3 regions of the Clostridium pabulibutyricum genome follow, and region 2 is predicted to be linked to each of the others. Evidence: predicted binding sites of a transcription regulator. Region 2 holds the regulator's gene; each other region holds the start of a gene.
What was found. The regulator HrcA, encoded in region 2, represses chaperone genes, less so after heat shock. The targets are predictions, from matches to a motif close to TGTTAGCACTCNNNNNNNNNGAGTGCTAACA.
Positions count from the first base shown of each region.

Region 1: a site for HrcA is predicted at 1,659-1,689, ahead of groES (co-chaperone GroES). Genes of this name have one in related genera too.
Region 3: a site for HrcA is predicted at 2,416-2,446, ahead of htpG (molecular chaperone HtpG). Genes of this name have one in related genera too.

Region 1 is NZ_JBZAYZ010000007.1:102,502-106,773, reverse strand. Features, by position in the region: gene groL (chaperonin GroEL) at 1-1,267, opposite strand, end outside; gene groES (co-chaperone GroES) at 1,314-1,601, opposite strand; gene AC4CVH_RS09290 (TVP38/TMEM64 family protein) at 1,844-2,560, opposite strand; gene AC4CVH_RS09285 (4Fe-4S dicluster domain-containing protein) at 2,704-4,191, opposite strand.
Region 2 is NZ_JBZAYZ010000005.1:47,622-51,893, forward strand. Features, by position in the region: gene hemW (radical SAM family heme chaperone HemW) at 1-1,125, shown strand, start outside; gene hrcA (heat-inducible transcriptional repressor HrcA) at 1,301-2,341, shown strand; gene grpE (nucleotide exchange factor GrpE) at 2,398-3,057, shown strand; gene dnaK (molecular chaperone DnaK) at 3,109-4,272, shown strand, end outside.
Region 3 is NZ_JBZAYZ010000002.1:46,026-50,297, reverse strand. Features, by position in the region: gene AC4CVH_RS03535 (D-isomer specific 2-hydroxyacid dehydrogenase family protein) at 1-473, shown strand, start outside; gene AC4CVH_RS03530 (macrolide family glycosyltransferase) at 504-1,628, opposite strand; gene AC4CVH_RS03525 (TetR/AcrR family transcriptional regulator) at 1,625-2,245, opposite strand; gene htpG (molecular chaperone HtpG) at 2,553-4,272, shown strand, end outside.

The DNA.
Region 1 (4,272 bases), on a different contig from region 2:
TTGGAATTACATTCAAATAAGCTGTTCCGCCACCTGGTACAAGTCCTTCTTCAACAGCTGCTTTTGTAGCTGCAAGAGCATCTTCTATTCTCATTTTTCTTTCTTTTAATTCTGTTTCAGTTGCTGCTCCAACTTTTATTACAGCTACTCCTCCTGCAAGCTTTGCAACCCTTTCCTGCAATTTTTCCTTATCAAAGTCGGATGTAGTTTCTTCCAACTGTTTTCTGATCTGATTTACTCTGTCGGAGATATCAGATTTCTGACCTTTTCCATTTACAATTGTAGTATTTTCTTTGGATATTTTAACACTTTCAGCTTTTCCAAGATCTTCTAATGAAACTTCTTTTATATCTCTTCCAAGTTCTTCAGATATTACTTTTCCACCTGTAAGAATTGCTATATCCTGAAGCATTTCTTTTCTTCTGTCTCCAAATCCAGGTGCTTTTACTGCGACGCATGTAAATGTTCCTCTCAATTTATTCACAACCAATGTTGCAAGAGCTTCGCCTTCAACATCCTCACTTATTATGAGAAGTTTCTTCCCCTGTTTTACTATCTGTTCAAGAAGTGGAAGTATTTCCTGTATGTTTGCTATCTTCTTGTCAGTTATAAGTATATATGGATCGTCAAGTACTGCTTCCATTTTATCTGAATCAGTCACCATATATGGGCTTAAATATCCTCTGTCAAACTGCATGCCTTCAACGACATCAAGTTCAGTACCCATTGATTTTGACTCTTCTACAGTTATGACTCCTTCATTTCCTACTTTTTCCATAGCGTCTGCTATTAATTTTCCTATTTCCTCATCAGAAGCAGATATGGATGCAATTCTTGCTATATCTTCCTTTCCACTTACCTCCTTGGAAATTTTCTTTATTTCTTCAACAGCCTTGTCTACAGCCTTCTTTATACCTTGTCTTAAAAGCATAGGGTTTGCTCCAGCTGTAACGTTCTTTAAACCTTCTCTTATTATTGCCTGAGCAAGTAATGTAGCTGTTGTAGTTCCGTCCCCTGCTACATCATTTGTCTTTGTAGAAACTTCCTTTACAAGCTGTGCTCCCATATTTTCATATGGATCCTCAAGCTCAATTTCCTTTGCTATAGTAACACCATCATTTGTTATAAGCGGTGAACCAAATTTTTTATCAAGTACCACATTTCTTCCCTTTGGTCCCAGTGTAACCTTTACTGTATTAGCCAGCTTGTTTACGCCTTCCTGCATAGCTCTTCTGGCTTCTTCACTAAATAAAATGCTCTTTGCCATAAAAAAAACCTCCTCACAACTTTTAAGTTATATAAATTATCTGATATTATTTTTCAATTACAGCTAAAATGTCATCCTGTCTCAGTATTGTATACTCTTGTCCGTCAAGTTTAACTTCATTTCCACCATATTTTGAGAAAAGAACTCTCTCTCCTACTTTAACTTCCATTTTAACTTCTTTTCCATCTACGATTCCACCTGTTCCAACTGCAACTATTTCAGCTTCCTGTGGTTTCTCCTTAGCAGTTCCTGGCAGAACTATTCCACTTTTTGTTGTTTCTTCTGCCTCTATTTTTTTTATAACGACTCTGTCTCCAAGTGGTCTAATTTTCATCAAAACCCCTCCTTAAAAATATTTTTAATTTATTTAAAATAATCTTTTAGCTTTTCTTGTTAGCACTCATTAATCTTGAGTGCTAATACAATTATTATAATAATAAATACTGTTTATATTTTCAAATTCTAATTTGAAACTTATACACTATTTATAGAGCAAATTGTTAAATATACTCTCATTAAATAAATATTTCTCTTAATTTCTATAAATTACACCGTATTAGTAAAATACTCAAAAACTCAAGATGATTTATTACGTATAATTCTGGATATTATATCATCACTTTTTATTACCCCAATTATAAATATGGACGTCATTATCACAGATATCAATATCAAGATGCCCTTATTTCCAGAATATACCTTTGAACCAAAATACGATGAAATCAATATGCCGGGAAGCCTCCCAAGCGTTGAATAAAATATAAAATTCTGCAGTTTTATTTTTGATATTCCACACATATAGGCAAGTATATCCTTTGGTATTCCAGGTATAAGATACAATATAAACACAATCACGTTTATATTTTTTGACTTTAATACCTTATTGAAAAGCTTAAAATCCTTCTTTGCCGTCATATTATCCACAAAAGACCTGCCGCACGCTTTTGAAACCAAATATACAATTATACTTCCTATAGTTATTCCAACACATGAAAGAATAGTCCCCCAAAATACACCATATATATATCCACCTGCAATCTGCACCAGCTCACCAGGTATAAAGAATGCAATTACCTGTACAGTCTGAATGAGGAGAAATACAATAATACTATATTTCCCATAAGACATAATAAGCAATCTCAAACTCTGTGGATTTTTTAAAATATAACTGTATTTAAAATAATATTCATACGCCGATGCAATAAAAAATATCATAATAATAAACAATATTATGTAAGTCCTGTATCTTTTTAAACATTTTTTTAATTTCTCAAATCCTGTCTTTATACTCATTTTAAAACACCCGATACAAGTTACTGTTATACGCAATCATTTACTATATTATCCAATAAACATTTATTTATACTGTAGCAGCATACAAATAAAGACGGCTGAATCTATAAAAATAAATTCAACCGCCTTTACAATACAACAAACTATCTTTCCATATCAACACATTTGAATTTTTCAAGGTTGTCATTTGACAATATAGTCTTTTTGGAAGATTGTTTCTTAAACTTTGCAAGCTGTGGTCTTGCTTTCATAAGAGAAGCCATAGTTGCGGCTCCCCCAATACATCCTCCATCGCACATCATTCCTTCTATAAAGTTTCCCTGAACTCTTCCAAGCTTTGCACTAACCATTGTCTTTTTTATTTCATCCTTGCCACTAACCTTTATAGGCTTGAATTCAATATTTATATCTTTTTCCTTAATGTAATCCTGTATCGCATCTGCAACTCCTCCACCTTGTGCAAAACCTCTTCCAAAAGCAGAAGCATCTTCAACAGAGTCATCTTCGCATTCTCCTGGATCTACAGAAAATGCACCAAAAATTCCTGCTATCTCCTCGAAGGTAAGTACATAATCCACATCACCCTTTATAGATTCCCTGTTTACTTCAACCTTTTTTGCAGTACAAGGTCCTATAAAAACAACTACTGCGTTTTCATTGTATTTTTTTATAAGTCTTGCCGTAGCTATCATAGGTGAAACCGTAGTTGACATTTTATCAACCAAAGCTGGAAATTGAACTTCTATATAATTCATGAATCCAGAACAGCATGAATTTGTCATGAACTTGTCCCCGTTATTAATTCTTTCAACAAACTCCTTGCTCTCACTTACTGTTACTGCATCCGCACCGCATGCTGCCTCAACCATGTCCTTAAATCCAACCTTTTTCAGTGCAGCCTTAACCTGTCCAACAGAAACTTTAGGACCAAACTGTCCTGTAATTGACGGTGCAACCACTGCATATACTTCCTTGCCTGCTGTAAGTTCTCTTGTAACATCTGCAATATAACTCAATTCCGATATGGCGCCAAATGGACATGCTGCCATACACGCACCACAGCTTATACACTTTGACTTCTCTATTTTCGCTTTTCTATCATGCTGATTTATTTCAAGTGCACCAGTTGGGCATGACCTTTTACATGGACGCATAACTTCGGCGATAGCATTGTATGGACATGCTTTTTTACACATTCCACATTCTCTGCACAAATCCTGATTTATATAGGATCTTCCATTAACTCTGGTAATAGCCTTTGCAGGACACACCTCCATACATTTATGCTGAATACATCCTCTACAAGCTTCAGTAACATTGTATCTATCTATAGGACATTGATCACAAGCCGAAGACAATACAAACATTACATGTGACTTGTCATCAATCCTTTTTAAATCCTCTATCGTATTGTCAGTTGGCAAAAATCCCGCCGAAAGAACAGCTCTTTCATAAACAACTGCACGCTCCTTATATACGCAGCATCTATATTCAGATTTGTCTCCTTTTATTATTTTATATGGGATTTTCTCAAGTTCCCCCTTTGTTAATTTATTATCTTTCGTAAGCTCAGCAACTTGCTCAAGAACCAAATATTTTAGTTTTTTTAGTGGGGTTTCAAAGGTTATCAATTTAATATCTCCCTCCTGTTATATAGATATAAATTTTTTTACAAACCAAAAATCACCAAATACAGTCATATTTCATTTATA
Region 2 (4,272 bases):
GAAAAATACACTTCATTGTATGTGCATATACCGTTTTGTGCGAGAAAGTGTTTGTACTGTGATTTTACTTCATACAGTGGAAAGGAAACACTTATTGATAAATATTCCCAGGCACTTTCAGATGAGATAAGAGATATAAAAGGTGGTATAAGTACTATATTTATAGGTGGGGGTACGCCTACGTATGTAAATACAAATTCCATGAAGACAATTATAGAATCCATAAATTCAAGAAAACTTCATAGTCAAATTGAATTTACAATAGAGGGTAATCCCGGAAGTTTTACTGCAGACAAACTCAAGCTGTTTAAAGATATGGGAGTAAACAGACTGAGCATAGGACTTCAGGCATGGCAGGACAAAATACTCGAAAGACTTGGAAGAATACATAAGCTTGAAGATTTTAAGAAGGCATATTCTATTTCAAGAGAGCTTGGGTTTTCAAATATAAATGTAGATCTCATGTTTGGAATTCCAGGCCAGAGTTTTGATGACTGGAAGGAAACTTTGGAAAGGGTAGTGGAACTTGATGTTGAACACATATCATGCTACAGCCTTATATTGGAACAGGGAACCCCTTTTTATAGAATGTATAATGAGGGTGAAATAGAATTGATGAACGAGTGCGATGAAAGAGACATGTATCATTTTGCAGTTGGTTTTCTTGAGAAAAATGGATATCTGCAATATGAAATATCCAATTTTTCAAAGAAAGGGTTTGAATGCATTCATAATTTGAATTATTGGAATCTTGGAGATTATATTGGATGCGGCGCCGGTTCACATTCCTGTGTTGGAAAAACCAGATACAGGAGAACAGACAGTATAGAAGAATATATAAACCAAATTGAAGAGAAAAAGCTTCGAAAGCTTGATGTACATAAAAATTCAATTTACGACAGTATGGAAGAATTTATGTTCATGGGCCTTAGAAAAAAAAATGGCATAAGTATTTTTGAGTTTCAAAAAAGATTTGGAAAAGATATTTATTCGGTATACAAGGTGCCTATTGAGAAACATATACGATATGGAACTCTTGTTGAAAAGGGAGATAGAATGTACTTGAGCAGAAGAGGTATGGATGTGGCAAACAGTGTGATGTGTGAGTTTATATTGACAACTTAGATATAAGGAGTAAAAGTGAGTATTTTAAAATATGGTCGGCTTAAATAAATTATACTGCAAATTATGATTAGATAATAAACACTGTATAAAGTTGACAAAAAAAAATATCAGTGATATTTTTTAATCATAGCAGTTAGCACTCAGTAATAACGAGTGCTAATAAAGAGGTGATATTATGGAAATGGATGAAAGAAAGATAAGAATACTTCAGGCCATAATAAATGATTATATAAAAACAGCGGAGCCTGTGGGATCCAGAACCATAGCAAAAAAATATAATATGGGAATAAGTTCGGCTACAATAAGAAATGAAATGGCTGATCTTGAGGATATGGGCTATTTGGAGCAACCTCATAGTTCGTCGGGAAGGAAGCCGTCAAACAAGGGATATAGGCTTTATGTTGATAAACTTATGCATGTGCCTAATCTCAGTGAAGAAGAATTAATTATAATAAAAAACAAGATTTTAAACAGTGCAATACTCCAGATGGATGAGATAATAAAACATACGACGATGCTTCTTTCGGAACTTACAAAGCTTACATGTATAGTCAAGGTTCCTTCAATAAGCAAGAGTTATATAAAACACCTTCAGCTTGTAAATATAGAGTCAAACAACAACATACTCCTTGTAATTGTTACAGATAATGGAGTAATAAAGAATAATGTTATACGTGTTGGGAAAAATATTCCTGATAATGTTCTTATAAAACTCAGCCGCCTTTTAAGTGACAGGTTGAGGGGACTTAACAGTGAACAGATAAATCTTGAAGTCATAAATAATATAAAATTGGACTTAAAAGGATATGAAGATATATTCAATGCAATTATACCTGTCATGTATGAGAATCTGAAAAGTGCAGACAATGCTGACATATATATGCAGGGTACCGTAAATATATTTGATTACCCAGAGTACAAAGATATTGAAAAAGCCAGAGAATTTCTGTCAATGTTGGATAATAAGGAAAAGGTGAATGAACTGTTGAATGATTCATCCAATATTTCTATAAGAATTGGAAGCGAAAATTATATACAAGGAGCTGAGGATTGCAGTGTGATATCGGCATTTTACAATCTTGGAAATAAACCTATAGGGAAAATTGGTCTCATAGGTCCTACGAGAATTCCGTATTCCAAGGTTATTTCCGTACTCACAAATGTAGTTAGAGAATTGAATTTTATTCTGACAAATGCTTACTTTGATTATGATTAAGTTTTATATTCACCTGCATTTTATTATAAATATATGAGATTGGAGGAAACAATCAAATGTTTAAGAAGAAGGATGATATTAAAAATAATGATGAATGTAAAAATAAAGATTTAAAAGATAAGGTTGAAGAAAATAGTTCGGCCGATGATAAGGATCCTGAAGAAGAGAAACAGGAAGATACTTGCACGAAAGATGTGGATGAAGAAAGTGCAGGGGAATCAGAGCAAAAAGAAAAGGAAGATGAACTAAAAAATATAAAAAGTGAGAATGAAGAATTGAAAATTAAAATTGGAAAATCAAAGAGTCAGTGTGAAGCTTTGAAAGACAGATTGGCAAGGACAGTTGCAGAGTATGATAATTTTAGAAAAAGGACTGCCAAGGAGAAAGAAAAAATATATACAGATGTATGTGAAGATGTACTTAAAGAAATTCTTCCTGTACTTGATAATCTTGAAAGAGCAATCAAAGTTGATGGAAGTGCAGACGATTTGAAAAAAGGTGTCGAAATGACAGTGAAAATTTTTAATGAGGCTCTTAAAAAACTTGATGTCGATGAAATACCTGCAGATGGTGAATTTGATCCTAATTTTCATAATGCAGTTATGCATGTGGAAGATGAAAACTATGATAAGAATAGTATAGCAGAGGTGTTTCAAAAGGGATACAAGCGGGGAGATAAAGTGATAAGATACAGCATGGTAAAGGTTGCAAATTAATTCAAATATTTAATAGAACTTTGAAGTTAGTTAATTGAGGAGGTAATTAGTATGTCAAAGATAATAGGTATTGATTTAGGTACGACAAATTCATGTGTTGCGGTTATGGAAGGTGGAGATCCTGTAGTTATAGCAAACTCAGAAGGTGCAAGAACTACCCCATCTGTGGTTTCATTTCAGGCAAACGGTGAAAGACTTGTAGGTCAGGTTGCAAAAAGACAGGCAATAACAAATCCTGACAAGACAATAATGTCAATAAAGAGAGATATGGGAACAGACCATAAAGTAAATATAGATGGAAAACAGTATACACCACAGGAGATATCTGCCATGATACTCCAGAAAATAAAGGCAGATGCAGAAGCATATCTTGGAGAAACTGTAACAGAAGCAGTTATAACTGTTCCAGCATATTTTAACGACAGTCAAAGACAGGCAACCAAGGATGCAGGTAAAATTGCAGGACTCAATGTAAGAAGAATTATAAATGAGCCTACGGCAGCTTCTCTTGCATATGGAATGGATAAGACTGAAACAAACCAGAAAATATTTGTATATGATCTGGGTGGTGGTACATTTGATGTATCAATACTTGAACTCGGTGATGGTGTATTTGAAGTAAAAGCTACAAATGGTGATACACGTCTTGGTGGAGATGACTTCGACCAGAAGATAATAGATTATATAGCAGATACTTTCAAGGCAGACAACAATATAGATTTAAGAGCTGACAAGATGTCTCTCCAGAGATTGAAGGAAGCTGCAGAAAAGGCAAAGATAGAGCTTTCATCATCAATGCAGACAAATATAAACTTACCATTTATTACGGCTGATGCAACAGGTCCAAAACACATAGACATGAACCTTACAAGGGCAAAATTCAATGAACTTACACAGGACCTTGTTCAAAGAACAATAGAACCTATGAAAAAGGCTCTCAAAGATGCAGGACTTTCAATAAACGATATAAACAAGGTTATACTTGTAGGTGGTTCTACAAGAATCCCTGCAGTTCAGGAAGCTGTTAAAAACTTTACTGGAAAAGAACCATCAAAGGGAGTTAATCCTGATGAATGTGTTGCAGTTGGAGCCGCAATACAGGCAGGAGTTCTTACAGGAGATGTAAAAGATGTACTTCTTCTTGATGTTACACCTCTTACTCTTGGAATTGAAACTTTAGGAGGAGTTGCAACACCTCTTATAGAGAGAAATACT
Region 3 (4,272 bases), on a different contig from region 2:
ATCCAAATCACGAAATGGAATACTATGGAAAATACGTTGATCTTGAAACACTTTTTAGAGAAAGTGATATTATAACAATGCATGTTCCTGCAACTCGGGACAATTATCATATAATAAATAAAGAAAGCATAGAAAAAATGAAGAAAGGTGTCATAATTATAAATACAGCAAGAGGATCACTTATAAACACGTCAGACCTTATAGACGGAATAGAAAGTCTTAAGGTAGGTGCAGCTTCAATGGATGTAATAGAGGGGGAAACAGGGCTTTACTATGAGGACAAGAAGTGTGAAATCATTAAAAACAGGAATATGGCTGTCTTAAAGTCCTATCCTAATGTAATAATTACACCGCATACTGCTTTTTATACGAATCAGGCTGTTTCCGACATGGTTGAAAATTCAATACTGAGTTGTATATATTTTGCTGAAGGGAAAGACAATCCATGGAAAATTACTGATTTTGATGACTAAATGATGTCCAACTTTCCTGCAGGGCAATGCTTACAGTAATTTATAGTAGTCCATAATTAAATCTGCTCCATATTGGTTGCCGTGGGCTGCCTGCATTTTTTGCTGCATTTTACGAATGTTTTTAAGTATGATATGATCATCTAATATTGACACTGTTGTTTCCCTTAAAAGCTTGCTCGTAATTTGCTTATATTCCAACTTTTTTCCTAATTTTAAGTTTTCAATTTGTTTTGCGTTTACGGGTTGGTCCGTTATAAATGGAATTACAACCATGGGAACTCCGTAATAAAGTGCTTCTGTAACACTGTTCAATCCACCATGAGTAATGAATATATCTGCTTTTTTTAACACTTCAAGTTGTGGCACAAAGTGATAAATATGAAAGTTGTTTGGAATAACTCCTAAGCTCTTCATTTTTACCGTATTTCCGATAGACATGATTACGGTAACATTTTCATGCTCAAATGCTTTGATGCATTTCTTATAAAATACTTTTGCTTTATTTACAACCGTTCCCAAAGATATATATATAATAGGGTGTTTGGTACACTGTAACATAAACGAACTGCTTTTATTACGTTTATAGATAGAAGATCCTATAAATTTGAATTGATCCTCCGGAAAATCTTCTGCAAATGGTTGAAATTCTCTTAGAGTATATACCAGGTTAAGGTCAGGGGGATTTTGAATAATCTCTTCTAGCCAACAATCAGTTTTCAGTTTTATATCTTTGGAAACTTCTTTTGTCCATCTTTTGCATATCCATTTTGATCGAAATATACTGAAAACCCCTCCTGCGTTTATGTATCCTTTCATAAGCTTCTCATTGGAAGCAAATGAAGTGAAAATTCGCACAACTGGTTTATTGTATTTTTCTGCGAGATGTTTTCCCAAAAAGAAAAATTGTTCATATATGACTAAATCGTTATGCTCTATCAGCTTTTTGGCGGCCTCACAGGCATTTTTTATTTGTTTAGATAATTTTTTATCATTTTTATAGCTTATAAATTCTGCTCCAACAGCTAAAACTTTATCCCGCCAATTTTCTGTCAACAAATAAGTAACATGATTATTCCGCTTTTGCAATTCTTCAACAAGACCTAATGTTGGTATTACGTGTCCGGAATAAGGTAAGTTTATAAATAAAATATTCATATAGAAACCCCCCATACATTTTTTAAAACATCAGCAGGTATTTTTAACGTCCTACAAATTAACTCTATGATTATTTGAATTTGCTTTGACTGCGGAAACTTTAAAAAACTTTCTTCGTGTAATAATCCACTAATTCCTTTCAATAAATAAGGGGTAATCCAATTTATTTCAGCAGAAATATCTATATTGTATTTGCCACACAACCTACTTATCAAATCTTTTACCGCAGGCTGCAGAGAATATACTGTTAATTCATGTAATGCAGACAAGATAGACCAATGTATATTGCCATCTGATAACTTTTGATACTCTTTCATACTTTGTGAAAAACAAATTAGTATTTGTTCCAATTTGTGATAGGGTGTTTCCGATGCAGTATCCCCTGACAATATTTTATTTAGTTTTATACTTTGTTGGTTCATAAAATGCTCGAATACCTTGTCGAATAATTCCTGTTTTGAATTGAAATAGTGGTAGAACATCCCGACTTCTCCGCCAACATCGTTTAGTATCATGCGGATAGAGGTCTTCTCGTACCCGTATTTTAAAAATAATTTGGTAGAACATTCGAGTATCTCATCGCGTTTTCCACCGTGTAATATAGGTTTACGTGCCATTAGCTTTCATACTCCTTATAAACAGAATACTGTTCTGTTTATATAATATCAAAGACTGTGTCCTGTGTCAATAATTCCGAGAATATCGTTCTGCTTTGCTGCCGACAAGTTCAGATTGATAAAAAATAGTTTATAACTCCTTGACAAAGAGAAAATAATTGCTAAAATGAAATTAGCACTCAATTATATTAAGTGCTAACAAAATGATTGATAAATAACCATGCTGACTTTGTCATAGGCGTGGTTTATTGAAGTTATTATATAGGGTACTCATAATCATATATTATAAATGAAAGGAAATGATAAAATGGCTAAGAAGCAGTTCAAGGCGGAATCCAAAAGACTTTTGGATCTTATGATTAACTCGATTTATACAAACAAAGAGATATTTTTGAGGGAACTTATATCAAATGCAAGTGATGCTATTGATAAAAGTTATTATAGATCTTTAGTTGATGAGAATGTAAATTTCAACAAAGATGATTTTTACATTAGAATTTCATTGAACAAGGAAGATAGGACTCTTACAGTTGAGGACACAGGAATAGGCATGACCCAGGAGGAGCTTGAAAACAATCTTGGAACTATTGCTAAAAGTGGTTCCCTGGCATTTAAAAATGATAATGACAAAAAAGACGGCGTAGACATAATAGGTCAGTTTGGAGTTGGATTTTATTCTGCATTCATGGTATCCGATGTAGTAACTGTAAAAAGCCGTTCTATTGATTCTGATACGGCGTATAAATGGGAATCAAAGGGTGTTGAAGGTTATAGTATAGAACCTTGTGAAAAAGATTCCGTAGGCACGAAAATTATACTTAATATAAAGCAGAACACTGAAGATGAAAATTATGACCAGCTTTTGGAAGACTATAAAATAAAGGAACTTGTAAAAAAATACTCTGATTTTATAAAATATCCGATTAAGATGATAATGAAAAAAAGCAGACCTAAGAAGGATAATGAAAAGGAATATGAGGACTATTTTGAAGATGAAACTTTAAACAGCATGGTTCCTATATGGAGAAAAAACAAAAATGAACTTAAGGACGAGGATTATGACAGATTTTACATGGATAAGCACTTTGGATATGAAAAACCTCTTAAAGTTGTACATTCCAAAGTCGAGGGACTTGTAAGCTATACAACACTTCTTTTCATACCTGCAAGGGCACCATATGACTTTTACACAAAAGAGTTTGAAAAGGGACTTGAACTCTATTCAAATGGAGTCATGATAATGGAAAAGTGTTCGGATCTTCTTCCAGATTATTTCAGCTTTGTACAGGGACTTGTTGATTCTGCGGATTTGTCACTTAACATATCAAGAGAACTTCTTCAACATGACAGGCAGTTGAAGTTCATTGCAAAAAAAATAAAGGAAAAGATAAAGAATGAACTTATGCTTATGTTGAAAAATGACCGTGAAAAGTATATGGAATTCTATAAGAATTTTGGAAAACAGCTTAAATTTGGTGTATACTCCGACTTTGGAGCAAATAAGGAGGTACTTCAGGATTTACTTATGTTTTATTCCTCAACGGAGAAAAAGCTTGTAACCCTTGATGAATATGTTTCAAGAATGAAAGATGACCAGAAGTATATATATTATGCTGCAGGTGAAAGTGTAGAAAAAGTTGACAGACTTCCACAGACTGAACTTGTAAAAGATAAAGGATATGAGATACTTTATTTTACTGATGAAGTTGATGAATTTGCAATAAAGATGCTTATGAAGTATAAAGAAAAGGAATTTAAATCCGTATCAAGCAAAGATCTTGGATTTGATTCAGATGACAAGGAGAGTAAGAAGGAAACAGAAGAGAACAAAGATATGTTTGAATTCATGAAGAATGCACTTGATGGAAAGGTAAAGGAAGTAAGGGCTTCAAACAGATTGAAGACACATCCTGTATGCCTTTCAAATGAAGGCGAGCTTTCAATTGAGATGGAAAAGATACTTAAAACAATGCCAAGCAACGGTCAGGATGTAAAAGCTGAAAAGATACTGGAGATAAATACTAATC